DNA from 3 places in the Acetobacter sp. genome. Region 1 is predicted to be linked to each of the others. Evidence: riboswitches for the same ligand, from Rfam matches in the RefSeq annotation. Region 1 holds a riboswitch; each other region holds the start of a gene.
What was found. Region 1 has a riboswitch for fluoride ahead of LKE90_RS14280 (universal stress protein). Riboswitches for the same ligand answer to the same signal wherever they lie in the genome.
Positions count from the first base shown of each region.

Region 2: another riboswitch for fluoride. It lies ahead of LKE90_RS08400 (chloride channel protein); the one in region 1 lies ahead of LKE90_RS14280 (universal stress protein).
Region 3: another riboswitch for fluoride. It lies ahead of LKE90_RS12285 (voltage-gated chloride channel family protein); the one in region 1 lies ahead of LKE90_RS14280 (universal stress protein).

Region 1 covers NZ_JAKVME010000003.1:14,597-19,186, forward strand. The annotation lists gene rho (transcription termination factor Rho) at 1-1,082, shown strand, start outside; fluoride riboswitch at 1,613-1,690, shown strand; gene LKE90_RS14280 (universal stress protein) at 1,892-2,710, shown strand; gene crcB (fluoride efflux transporter CrcB) at 2,729-3,142, shown strand; gene LKE90_RS14290 (MFS transporter) at 3,463-4,590, shown strand, end outside.
Region 2 covers NZ_JAKVME010000001.1:1,891,409-1,895,998, forward strand. The annotation lists gene LKE90_RS08395 (hypothetical protein) at 274-411, opposite strand; partial or broken gene LKE90_RS08400 (chloride channel protein) at 538-1,593, opposite strand; fluoride riboswitch at 1,629-1,705, opposite strand; gene LKE90_RS08405 (MarR family winged helix-turn-helix transcriptional regulator) at 1,863-2,291, opposite strand; gene LKE90_RS08410 (VOC family protein) at 2,359-2,721, shown strand; gene LKE90_RS08415 (EVE domain-containing protein) at 2,718-3,074, shown strand; partial or broken gene LKE90_RS16485 (IS630 family transposase) at 3,045-3,167, opposite strand; gene LKE90_RS08420 (hypothetical protein) at 3,190-3,642, opposite strand; partial or broken gene LKE90_RS08425 (oleate hydratase) at 4,080-4,590, opposite strand, start outside.
Region 3 covers NZ_JAKVME010000002.1:118,963-123,552, reverse strand. The annotation lists gene LKE90_RS12290 (hypothetical protein) at 374-1,987, shown strand; fluoride riboswitch at 2,464-2,541, shown strand; gene LKE90_RS12285 (voltage-gated chloride channel family protein) at 2,577-3,971, shown strand; gene LKE90_RS12280 (hypothetical protein) at 3,975-4,367, shown strand; gene LKE90_RS12275 (universal stress protein) at 4,404-4,590, shown strand, end outside.

The DNA of each region.
Region 1 (4,590 bases):
ACCTTTCCGGGCCGGATGACATCTACATCTCTCCGCTTCAGGTGCGCCGCTTCGGCCTGCGCACAGGCGATACGGTCGAAGGCCAGATCCGCGCCCCGCGCGACGGCGAGCGTTACTTCTCGCTGCTGAAGGTCAACACGATCAATTTCGAGCCGCCCGAAGCGGTCCGTCATCGCATCAACTTCGACAACCTCACGCCGCTCTATCCGGAGCGTCGCCTGCAGATGGAAGTCGAAGGACAGGGCGAAGTCGAGCCAGCGCCGACCAAGGGCAAGAAGGGCACGCAACGCGACTTCACGTCCCGCGTCATCGACCTTGTCGCGCCGATCGGCATGGGCCAGCGCGCGCTGATCGTCGCGCCGCCGCGCACCGGCAAAACCGTGATGCTCCAGAGCATCGCCAGTTCGATCTCAGCCAATCATCCGGAAGTCTTCCTGATCGTCCTGCTGATTGACGAACGTCCGGAAGAAGTCACCGACATGGCCCGCTCCGTGCGTGGTGAAGTCGTGGCCTCGACCTTCGATGAACCCGCACAGCGTCACGTGCAGGTCACGGAAATGGTGCTGGAGAAGGCCAAGCGTCTCGTCGAGCACAAGCGCGACGTGGTCATCCTGCTCGACTCGATCACCCGTCTGGCCCGAGCCTACAACACCGTCGTTCCTTCATCGGGCAAGGTGCTGACCGGTGGTGTGGACGCCAATGCGCTCCAGCGTCCGAAGCGTTTCTTCGGTGCGGCCCGTAACATTGAGGAAGGCGGCTCGCTGACGATCATCGCGACCGCGCTGATCGACACCGGTTCGCGTATGGACGAAGTCATCTTCGAAGAGTTCAAGGGCACGGGTAACTCCGAACTCATCCTTGACCGCAAACTGGCTGACAAGCGCGTCTTCCCGGCGATCGACATCACCAAGAGCGGCACGCGTAAGGAAGAGATGCTGGTCGATCGCGCCACGCTCTCGAAAATGTGGGTGCTGCGTCGTATCCTCGCGCCGATGGGCACGATGGACGCCATGGAGTTCCTGCTCGACAAGCTGAAATACAGCAAGTCGAACAATGACTTCTTTGAAGCGATGAATAACTGATTTTTCAGCGCCTGATGGACTGATACCTGAAATGCCGTCTCCCTGAGACGGCATTTTTTGTGTCTGTATCTTTTGATGGAATGAAGCCTGTATCCGGAAAAGCACTGGCTCTTTAGCCATCCATTTCAACAGGTCTGGATCAGGGGAGATGTGCTGCGTTGTGAGATTCGCGACTCGGTCTTGAACGTTCCTGTTAATATTTACGAAGCATATCCGTGTTTTTTGCCATTTCCGACTGGAGCCGGTCCAGCTTAAATGGGCGCTTCGTTTCTTTCAAAAATCATGCTGGAAATAAACAGCCGTCCGGTTATTTCGGTAGAGGTTCATCGGTAATATGCGTGCGACATGTTGTCGGCGCATTTTTTGAAATACCGAGGTATTTTAGTGCTGTCATATAGATACGGACACACATCCCATCGACAGGATTATCTCCAAAACAATACCTTGATTACGAAAGCGGTCAATCTTTACCTTCCTTCCACTTCGCGAGATGGATGCGCTTGACGAAATACGATCATGCCTACAGACTTCGGACATAAGGCAATGGATTCTGCCTGATCTTTTCGAAGGTCGAACTGCCTGCAAAGGCTGATGATTCCTACCCCCGCTATAGAAGCATGGAGGAGGAGTCTGTTCAGAATCATAGGTCTTTTCTGGAAATCATCACGTTGAATCGCTGCCTGAACCGGCAGCCCGCAACCATTTCCCGGACTCTGAAAAGATCCAGATTCCAACTGATTTTTTGTTTTGTCCGTAAGATGGATGGTCAGGTTTTCAGGTAATGACAACCTTATCTGGGGAAAGTAGTCATGCGTATTCTCGTCATTCTCGACCGTCCTGAGACAGCGCTCCTTACGCTGGAAACGGTTGGCCTTCTTATAAAAAAAATCCCTGACTGTGCTATCAAGATCCTTCATCCACGTCTGGCTGCCGATCCAAAATTCCAGTCACCGGACGAAGGCATCCCCAGCGCCGATGACACGACACACTTTGAAAATGAAATGGCTGCTCGATCTGCTGCGCTGCTCAGAGTCTTCAAAGAATGGCGTGCGATTTCATCCCCATTGGAAAAAGCTGAATGGTCTGAAATCTCAGGGATTCCACGTGCGATCGTCGCCGAACAGGCCGCAATGGCCGACCTGACGGTTCTGGGACGCCCGCTTTCTGATGATCCTGATTATGTCAGGCAGGCCTTTGACGGCGCCCTGTATGACGCGCAAGCAACGGTTCTCATTACACCTCTCCAGCGGAAGCAGACTGTGGCAACCCGTCCGGTGATTGCCTGGCATCCGTCAGCCAGTCTGGAGCAGCTTGTCATCGAGGCGCATCCGCTGCTGAAGCAGGCTGCCCACGTCACGGTCCTTATTGGCGAAGAGCGGGAGAATGAAGAACAAACGCCCGATATCGTCCACGAGCTTCGTTCCGGGAATATTCCTGTTTGCGTAGAACGTTTTATCATTCCCCCTTCCGGTGCTGGAGAGGAAATCAGAAAACGTGCGCTCGCCGCAGGCGGCGACCTGCTGGTCATGGGAGCCTATACCCACTCGCATTTTCTCGAATGGCTTTTCGGCGGTGCAACGCAGGATATCCTCGCACACGACACGCTTCCCATTCTCACACATCACTGACCGGAGACAAAACGGGACATGCCCACAACCATATTACCGACGATCCTGATTGCACTGGGCGGCGCTGCCGGAACCCTGCTGCGATACTGGGTCGGCCTCGCAATGACGCGCTGGAGTCAGTCTCTCCCCTGGGGAACTATCCTGATCAATGTGACCGGTTCCTTCGCCATCGCCTTTTTTGCCGCGCTGACCGCCGGTGGAGGGCGCCTTCAGGTTTCCGACACGGCGCGGCTGGTGTTCATGGTCGGCCTTTGTGGGGGATATACAACCTTCTCCTCATTCAGCCTCCAGACTCTGGACCTGCTGCGCAATGGCGCTCCTGAACGGGCGCTCCTGAATATCGGATTGTCTGTGGCGCTCTGCATGATGTCCGTCTCGGCAGGATATTTTGCCGCACAGGCCCTCAATGCGGCACATCCACCTGCCGGATAGGGACGAGCATTTTCGCTCATGCGTCGTTGAGCCGGTGATTTCTGCCACAGCAGGACCAGAGGGACACACGCCTTCACCTGAATCAAACCTGCGAGCCGGAAAAACGATTCCCCCCTGAAATCAGAGCAGATTCATCAATCCTTGTCGGAGAGCTGACAGGAGGAACGGACGTCCTCACGATACGTTTGAGGGGAGAGGGAGAAGCTTTTATGAACGACGTTCAAAAATATATTGCCAACAGGGTGCGGGTGCGCTATCAAAATTGAACATCGTTCATTAACTAGACCCACACCAGAGCAACCCTTCTCCGGAGCCGGTATATGACCGCTTCTCTTCTGACACAGCGCCGCTTTCTTCCGCTGTTCATCAGCCTGTTCGCCTCCTCGCTCGGAGATACGCTTCTGCGTAATGCTCTGGCCGCACTGGTTCTCTGGACAGTCTCAAACGGAGCGCCGTGGATCGTGGCGTTTGCAGCCGCTGCATTTGTTCTCCCCGCTGCTTTCCTATCCGGTCTCGGAGGAGAACTTGCGGACCGGATGGACAAGTCCCGGCTGATCCGCATTCTGAAACTGATTGAAATCCCCATCGCCTTTCTGGCGGCAGCCGGGCTGATGACCGAGAACGTTCCTCTCGTCCTCGGCGCTCTGGCAGCATTCGGGGTGGTCGCATCACTCTTTGCGCCCGTAAAATACGGTATCCTTCCAGATCATATCGAAGCCGAGCGTCTGCCCGTCGCCAATGCGCTGGTTGAAGGCGCGGTCTTTGCCGCCATCCTGATCGGTTCCGTGGTCGGCACGGTGCTGACCGGAAAGATCGGAGCGACCGAGGCAGGTGTCTGCATCGTCGGACTGGCCTGTCTTTCGTGGCTGAGCGCACGGACTATTCCCGCGTCTCCTGCGGCAGCTCCTGAACTGCGTGTACAGTGGAATATCCTGACCTCCGGCCTCACCCTGCTGCGCGAACTGCGCGCCGACCGACGCTCATGGTATGCGGCGCTGGTCGCCGCATGGTTCTGGATCATGGGCGTGACCATGCTGTCGCTTCTGTCTCCCGTGACGCGCGATGTGCTGAAGCTGACACCGACATGGAATGCGGTCTTTCTCGCGCTCTTTGCTGTCGGGATCGCCACGGGTTCCGCTCTTGCGGCCTTCCTGTGCGGTGGTCGCGCCATCCTGCTGCCGGTTTCATTCGGCGCCTCTCTCTCAGGACTGGCGATGGTCGCTCTGGGATTTTTCCTGCTACACCCAGAAAGTCTTCCGTTTGTTATCGTGCCTGTCTGTTTCTTTGTGGCTGCTTTAGGAGGAGGGTTGATCGCCGTACCAACCCAGGCCGCCATCCAGACATGGGCCAATCCCCAGCACCGCGCCCGTGTGGTGGCGGGCATGAACATGCTGGCCGCTATCGGCATGACGATCGCCAGCCTGCTGCTGTCCTTTACCCAGCGTATT
Region 2 (4,590 bases), on a different contig from region 1:
ATGGGAATGTAGCAGAAAGTCTGGTTGGCTCATAACGTAAACGGAACTGAAGATGTCCAGCCGAGCTCTCAACGGGGCGCATACTTTCCGGGTAAACTTCATGGCTCTCAAAACCATGATGCCGACTCTCCCGGCGCGAACCGGTCGTGCTGGTCACGGGAAAGCCGCAGCAGGGATCCCTACCCTCAATGAACGCATTCCATGCCCGCACAGTCAGCGCGCAAATCTCACTCGGCAGCATGCGTGTCCGTGAAATCGCCGCATGCTTCCCAGTCACCGGACGCTGATCTCGCGGGCGATCTGCGGCGCACGAAACGCCCAGTGCCGTGAACGCGGATCCCGGATGATCACATCCCTGCCGGTTTTCGTGTTCCGGACGACAGATGCGAAATTGATGACATTCGATGCCATTGGAGCGTCTTTCAGGTTGAGCACTGGCCGGTGCGGTGCGGCGCTTCGTCGCGAAGACGGTTCGCCAGCAACCAGGCTAGTTCACCTTTATCGCGCTGATCGTCATCTCGCTGTTGCTGGATGAGGCAGGGTATGTCCCAGACCGGCGCCAATGAAGAAAAGGGGCGTGACTTCCCCGCCCTTGAAGCCGGTCGACAGGGCGGCAACCGTGAAGACAAGCTTCCACAGCCAACTCCACGTATAATCACCCGGATGGAAGAAATTGAGAATTGAGGCACCATCAGGCGTGGCCGCCACCACACCAAGACCGAGATAGTCCCGTGATCCGGCGATGAAGACGAGCGCGATGGTCAGTACGCCGCCAATGGCGGGACGCAGCCAGGCAACAGGGCAAATCCTGCGGGAAACGGGGGTAAGGCGGTGTACGGACTCCGCGAATAGCAGGCTGGTCAGGCCAAAGCAGACGGCTGCCACACCGACCTTCAACAGCAACAGCGGATCCGTATGAAAGATCTGGCCGGAAAGATCAGGATAGCCGGCAAACCCGATCTTGTAAGGGACGTGATGAATACCCCAGGCATGACATACCATATCCGCGAGGATTGAGGCCGCCGCGACCGGAACAAGGGCACGGTAGTCAATACGGCCGATACTCAGTACTTCCATGGCGAACACGGCACCCGCGACGGGTGTTCCAAAGACCGCGCCAAATCCTGCCGCGATCCCGGCCATCAGGATGATGCGGACCCCGTTGTCGTCCAGACGGAACAGGCGGGCGAACCCGGATGCGATACTGCCGCCGATCTGAACGGCTGTTCCTTCGCGGCCCACCGAGGCCCCGAACAGATGGCTGATGACGGTGGCGATCAGGACAAGGGGCGCCATGCGCAGTGGCACACCGCCACCCGGTTCATGGATCTGGTCGACGATCAGATTGTTGCCCCCTTCGGCGGAACGCCCGAACCAGTGATACGCCAGCCCGACAGCTACACCTGCCAGAGGCAGGAACCACAGCAGGCCGGGATGGGCGAAGCGATAGTCGGTGACATGATCGAGCGCCCAGAGGAAGACGGCGCATAACGTACCGACACAGGCCGCCATGGGCAGCAAAAGCCCACTCCAGCGCAGAACCGTCAGACTATTGGCTACAATAGAATTTTGGAAAAACGGAAAACGACCCATGACTCTGAACACACTCCTCCCTCACATGCCACTATGGCGAGGTAGGAGTCATCAGCCCTTCGGGCGGTTCGACTTCTTTAGAAGTCAGGCAGAGTCCATTGCCGTTAAGCGATACTACGACTTATCTGTTGCCTCATGTCAATGATAAGTCTGTCAGTGGAAAAGAAATTTTGATAGCTTGACGAATAGGCCCAGACATTCCGCTTCCGCCTCATCTCGGTCATGAGAACTGGTTTCGCGTTTTCCAGAAACTGGACGTAGCGACGATCCTATTTGCACATCGCGCCTTGAAGCCTGTCCATCAGATCGACCGCATTCTGAACGGTATCCGGAAAAACCGCGGCCTCGAGCGCTTCCTCGACCCGCATCATCGCTGCATTCGCGGCCTCCGCCTTGGCATATCCATCAGACGTCAGACGTGCGAGCTGGCGACGACCGTGACGACTATCCTGCCGACGCTCTACCAGCCCCGATCCTTCCAGTTTCGCCAGAACGCCCAGCATCGATTGCGGAGTGACGAAAGCCCGCTCCGCCAGATCCGCATTGGTCTGATCCGGTCTCACATTCAGCTCGGCGAGCGCCGCATATTGGGCGGGACTGAGCCCCAATGGCCGCAGCACCTCTTCCATGCTCCGGTGTAGAGCATGCTGCGCAAGCTTAAGTCGATACCCCAGCAGCGGAATCATGTCTTTGGTCATTGAAATATAAGGCGCCTTATATTATATTAGCCTCCTGATACTATCATCCCATGCCACGGAGGCAATCATGCCCAGACTGACCGGCCCGGATTTCATCGCCATCCAGACAGAAGACCTGCAAGCAGCCAGAGCCTTCTATGGAGACAGGCTGGGCCTGCCTGTGCTGCAGGAAACGCCCCAGACGATCGTTTTCGACAGCAAGCCCGCTCCCTTCGCGGTCAGAAAGCCGCTGGTCGATCTGGAAGCTGTCCAGGGAAAACTCGGCTGGGGCATCGCTCTGTGGTTCGGCTGCGATGACGCCGATGCACTGCATGAGGAATTGAAGGCGGCAGGGACGAAGATTGCCTTTCCGCCGAAGGACGGCCCCTTCGGGCGGTATTTCGCGTTTCGCGATCCGTTCGGCTACACGATCACGGCGCACACGATATGACGACACACTACTGGATCGGCGTCGCGAGCCGTGATCACGTCAAAGCGGCCGAGAATGGCGGGTTTTGCCAATTCTGCCATGGCCGGGATGCTCCTGCCCGCCAGCTCTCGGAAGGCGATGGCCTCGTCTATTATTCGCCGCGCGAACGCATGGGGGATGGCGCACCTCTTCGCGCCTTCACCGCGATCGGAAGGGTGCGGCCGGGCAAAGCCTATCTTGCGGATCAGTCTGAAGGTTTCACCCCCTGGCGCCGCGACGTCGCCTACCAGCACGCGATCGACATAGGTTTGGAAGCTGCGGCCGTTGATCGGACCATCCAGTACCATGGGCGCTACGATGCCGGTCAGCCGTAACCCGGCGATGAACGTCGTGGTTTTCCAATGTCCATGCGGCACAGCGGAGCGCAGTCTCTGGCCACGTAAACACCGTCCGTAGCGCCGAGCCATATTGGTGGAAGCCCAGCTTTCATCAATGAAGACCAACCGCGCCGGGTCGAGATCGGGCTGGGCATCGAACCACTCCTGTCGTCGTGTCAGGATGTCCGGTCGCTCCTGTTCCGCCGCGTGAGCGGTCTTTTTTCCATGTGATCTTATGACGCGTGAAGAAACGCCACAGTGTGCTGATTGCGAAGTGATGCCCGTCCTCAGCCAGTCGGGCACGGATTTCGGACAGGGTCAGATCGTCCTTCTCCGCAATCAGCACGGGAATACGCTCTGCCTGCGCCTCAATCCGGTGAGACAGACGATCCCCGCCACGCAGTCTGGCGGCAGGACTGCCGATCGTGTCTGCAAGAGCGCACCAGCGAACCGCACTTGCCGGACTGACGCCAAACCGTTCAGCCGCCTGACGGCGTGAAAGACCATTCGATACAGCCGCAACAACACGCTCGCGGAGATCCAGAGACAATGTGCGTGATGACATCCATAACCGGCCTCCCATCCCGGCGATCACCTTGAATCAGATCACCACCATTTTGGGAATCCCCAACGATTCAATCAGGGCAGAAAATGCTCTAGTGAACCCATCAACGACTTGGCTGCGTCCGCAGGGAATGGAGGCACGATTGCGTTCAGATCCGTATCCCCTGTACAGGTGTTCGAATTCCACGACACTGCCGTGGCACACGGGGGCACGTCGATTGAGGGGGCACCGGGACCGCGCAGTAGCAACATGAGGCTCGTCAACCTGACCTACGTCCGCGATCCCGACGGCAACAAACTTTGCGCCATTTACCGCAACTAGCTGCCAGTCTGCTCATGCGGTTTTCCGTTCCGTAGGCGGACGGCCACCTACCCCCCATTGCTGACCTTCTGCCTTCCCCCCCGTTGCCACCTTTCCAGTCTTCTTTAGTTATCGCCTCAAACCAGCCCGTAGCGCTCCAGCAGATCGTCAATCTCCGTTCCATGCGTCAGGTGCCTGATCAGCCCCGACGCCGGTACCTTCTCTCCGTCCCGCAGTTCCGCTGCCGCCTGTAGCAGCATCCGGACATCGAAAATGCCGTCTGACACTTCCGGCACAGCCCGCCTGACGCCGCACAGCGTATAGACCGCCTCCATCGCCGTGCGGACGGAATATTCCGTGGTGAAGACCGTATCACGCGGCGTCTCGGCGAACTGCCCGAGGAAGGCGAGATTGACACTCCCGTGCGGCACCACGTTCGGCCTGTCCGCCGGTGCACGCGGCATGAACTGCGCCGTGATGAACGGCATCATGCACGGATGCGTCGTCGCCCCTGTTGCTGCCATATCGTCGATCTGGTCCACCGGCACGCCCATATGGAACAGCCACTCACGGGTGATTTCCCCCCCTGTGCAATCCTGCATGGGCTTTTTCACATAATCGCCAGGCACGTCACTGAACAGACCATAG
Region 3 (4,590 bases), on a different contig from region 1:
CACGAAAATTCGCGCAGCCCTCTGACTCTGAAGGCCCCGGACGCACCCGAAATCCGCAGCCCTTTCCCGGCAGGAAACGACGGCAATGGGGGGATAAGAGAAGGTCTGCTGTTAGAGAGATAACGTAGACAAGCCGCCGTTCGTGCCTCCAAAATTCACGACAACTTTGTATCCAATGCCGCCGAATCAATCGCCACAGTCGAACTGTCTGAACACTGTTTTACATCATCGGCACTACTTTTCAGGAAAATAGGTTCCCAACAATTATGAAATGATTCATAGCGAGATCGAGTGCTCTCTGGATATTAGGGTCAAATTATTGCCTAATTTATATACCCACGATAATATGAAATCTTAAGATTTTGGTTTTCACTTGGGTGTAAAAGAAATGGATTTTAATCGAATTATTTATCCCGAGCGTGCGGAATATTTGAATGAGGGCACGTTCAGATCCTACAAAATATTCCTGAACCATTGGCAAACTTTATCAACGAAATTAAAATCAAATTTCGAAGAAGCACTTCTCCGTAGAGTAAGTAAGACACTTATTGTGTTTGGGGAGCAGAGTAGCGGAAAGACTCTTTTTGCCAATAAAATCACTCAAGATTTTATAAAAACATCGCAAGTATCTCAAGGTACTACAATTGATTATGATGAAGGAAACATTTGGCATCAAATTGTTTCTGGGTTCGGAAAAAATGTCAATCTGATACGTGAAAATACTACAAATTCAGCACTCATACAGATTGAAGATGACTCTAACTGGGTGAATAAAGTAAAGGAATTCTGCAAACATAATTCCAGTAGAACGTGCCTAATTATTGCTGATAATTGCGAAAGAGACTATTTCGTCCAAGGTATACGTGGAATGACAGACGAACAGTTTCTTCAAATTGGCCGGACACAAGAGATGATAGTGGCGTCCGCTCAACGCTTTGTTGCTCTATGTCGTACAGAATTACGTGGTGCTGTAATTGTCATGTTTACCAATGACGATATTTTTGCTTTAGCGTTCCAAGAAGAAGTTAATAAACAACACAAGGGGCTAGTTGAAACAACACAGATGCCCATGCCAGGAGCTCGTGAGAAAGAAACCGTTGTCCGAGTCAATACCAACCGTCTTAATCCATTTTCCTACTGGTATTGCTTAGATCGTGCTGGCGTCCCCGAAAAAAAGAATGTGTTTCATACAATATTAAGTGCAAAAGGATTCAAGGAAGTATTTGAAGCAGTAGATCAGGCCATTCAAAAGGCATCACCAACAAGAATTGGACGACCTCCCAAGAAGTGTCTATTAACACTTTTCGTTCTAACAAACCGCGACGATATAAGGGGTCTCGTCGATTCATTAGAACTGGGAGAGGTGGAGCACAATGTTAACGAGAATCAATTTATTGATGTTGTAACGTTTAAAGATGGATGGACGGATCTTTTTGATGTGGGTGACCAAAGAAAAGCAAGCTTACTCAAGTCGGAATGGAATTTCAGAATTGTTGTCGCTGGGAACCCGTTCACCTCGCTTCTATTGTCTAAACAGTCACCAGAGAATGCAAAAGCCATCATAGAGAAGTCTCTTAAGTATCACGGCCCTGGTACCCAAATTACAACTCTTGATACATATCGAGCCGAGTTCGATGGTTTGGTGACGATTTGCGGTAGAACCCCTTACATTCCGTTGGAGCAGTTCTGGGCCGCAGGGCAGCCTCGTTCATCGCAATACGAGCAGGCACTTAGAGAGATTTTTCCTGGCTACAATACCAACAGTACGGGCTTTCTCTCTTATCGTCCTGACCTAGTTATAGAACCTTATAACGTATGCGAATTGTCTCTAAGTCCTAACGATAATGACAGTTCAATCAACCTAGCAATAAAGCGAAAGTCATTAGTATGCGAATTCACCGCATCGAAGGACCTTACGTTGCCCTCGCTACAAACCTACTTGAACCGAAAGCTTTCAAACTATGTCGAGATTCTAGAGGAACAGTAGGTATAACCACTATCTCACTGGGGACAAGCGATTTATACTTACGAATTCGTCATCTAATTATTTTAAACTCTTAAACAGAGGTTTCTCCCTCGCTGCTGTTGCCGGGTTCCAGCGGTGGGGATTCTTATACCAACTGTTGACTGCTCGAACTCATAAGGGGATATGGGTGTTGCTGCCAATGTGGAGAACCAATAGGTTCGCGTTATTGATATGGATTTCAGCAAACAACGGTTGGTATTACTTTAGACGTCGATATCTCGCGCGCGACAGCTCACAGGCAGACAGGGAGTTTTTGGCTCAAGCGGCCACACAAATCGCAAACTTGCGATGTCTGCTTTGCAAAAGGGTTGTACAAAGTTGCCGTGGTCCGACACGAGGGCGGAAGCGGAATGTCTGGGCCTATTCGTCAAGCTATCAAAATTTCTTTTCCACTGACAGACTTATCATTGACATGAGGCGACAGATAAGTCGTAGTATCGCTTAACGGCAATGGACTCTGCCTGACTTCCTCTGGAAGTCGAACCGCCTGAAGGGCTGATGACTCCTACCTCGCCGTAATGGCACGTGAGGGAGGAGTGTGTTCAGGGTCATGGGTCGTTTTCCGCTGTTTCAGAATTCCATCGTAGTAAATATTCTCGCCGTTCTGCGCTGGAGCGGGCTTTTGCTGCCTATGGCAGCCTGCGTCGGCACGTTATGCGCCGTCTTCCTCTGGGCGCTCGATCATGTCACCGACTATCGCTTCGCCCATCCCGGCCTGCTGTGGTTCCTGCCGGTGGCGGGTGTAGCTGTTGGGTTGGCGTATCACTGGTTCGGGCGTTCCGCCGAAGGGGGTAACAATCTGATCGTCGATCAGATCCATGAACCGGGTGGCGGTGTGCCGCTGCGCATGGCGCCCCTTGTCCTGATCGCCACCGTCATCAGCCACCTGTTCGGAGCCTCGGTGGGCCGCGAGGGAACAGCCGTTCAGATCGGCGGCAGTATCGCATCCGGGTTTGCCCGCCTGTTCCGTCTGGACGACAGTGCAGTCCGCATCATCCTGATGGCCGGGATTGCGGCAGGATTTGGCGCGGTCTTTGGAACACCCGTCGCAGGTGCCGTGTTCGCCATGGAGGTGCTGAGTATCGGTCGTATTGACTACCGTGCCCTTGTTCCGGTCGCGGCAGCCGCAATCCTCGCGGATATGGTGTGTCATGCCTGGGGCATTCATCACGTCCCTTACAAGGTCGCGTTTGCCGGTTATCCTGATCTTTCCGGCCAGATCTTTCATACGGATCCGGTGCTTCTGCTGAAGGTCGGTGTGGCATCCGTCTGCTTCGGCCTGACCAGCCTGCTGTTTGCAGAGTCCGTTCACCGCCTCAGCCCGGTTTTCCGCACGCTTTGCCCCATTGCCTGGCTGCGTCCCGCCATTGGCGGCGTACTGACCATCGCGCTCGTCTTCATCGCCGGAACACGGGACTATCTCGGCTTCGGTGTGGTGGCAGCCACCCCGGATGGCGCTTCAATTCTCAATTTCTTCCATCCGGGTGACTATACGTGGAGCTGGTTGTGGAAACTTGTCTTCACGGCCGCCGCCCTGTCGACCGGCTTCAAGGGCGGGGAAGTCACGCCCCTTTTCTTCATTGGCGCCGGTCTGGGCCATACGCTGTCCACCCTTCTCGGCGTGCCGACCGATCTTCTCGCGGCTGTCGGATTTGTCGCTGTTTTCGCGGGAGCGGCCAACACCCCTCTGGCCTGTACCTTCATGGGGGTCGAGCTGTTTGGCGCCACGGACGTCATTTACCTCGCGACGGGCTGTTTCATTGCCTATCTCTGCTCCGGTCATTCCGGGATCTACCTTTCCCAGCGCATCGGCGTTCCAAAGGCCGCACATCCCTACATTACGGCGGGCATGGCGCTCCGGCAGGCCCGTGGCTTCATCGGGCGGCGGGTCCGGAAAACCGGCACCCAGACCTCCTCTGACCCAGCAACACAAACCGGAAAATAAGCCATGCACGAGACGCCCACCCTACTGACAGAACCTGCCGGTATTCTCCGGATTTTCATGACGTCCGCATCACGGGCGCAAAGCGGACAACAGAAACCTTTTGCCCGCCTGTTCCAGCGCCGTCCTCTCTATCGTGACATCGTCCATGCGGCCCGTGCAGCAGGCTTCACCTGCTCGAATGCCCACTTTGCACATTACGGCTTCTGGAGAAGTGGGGAAATCCAGCAGACACTGGGGGAAATCCCCAATACGCTTCTGTCGGTCTATGTCGATATTCTGGGCGACCATGAGCAGCTTCAGGCATTTTGCCTCTCCCACGAGGCACTGCTGAGAGATACGTCGCTTTATTTCAAACCCGCTGAATCCTGGCATTTCGCCACACAGTCAACGCCCTGACAGAGAACGCAACACCATCATTTCAGGAGGAAGACCATGCGTATTCTTGCCATCCTCGATCGCATCGAAACAGCGACCTATACCCTTGAAACTGCCGGGGAACTGGCCGCACGCCTTGGCCATCCACCGATCAGGGTTCTCCATCCGGAACTTCAGGACAATCCCGATTATCAGACGCCTGATGAGGGAATGCCCAGCCCTGAAGAAGAAAGACGTTTCGCGC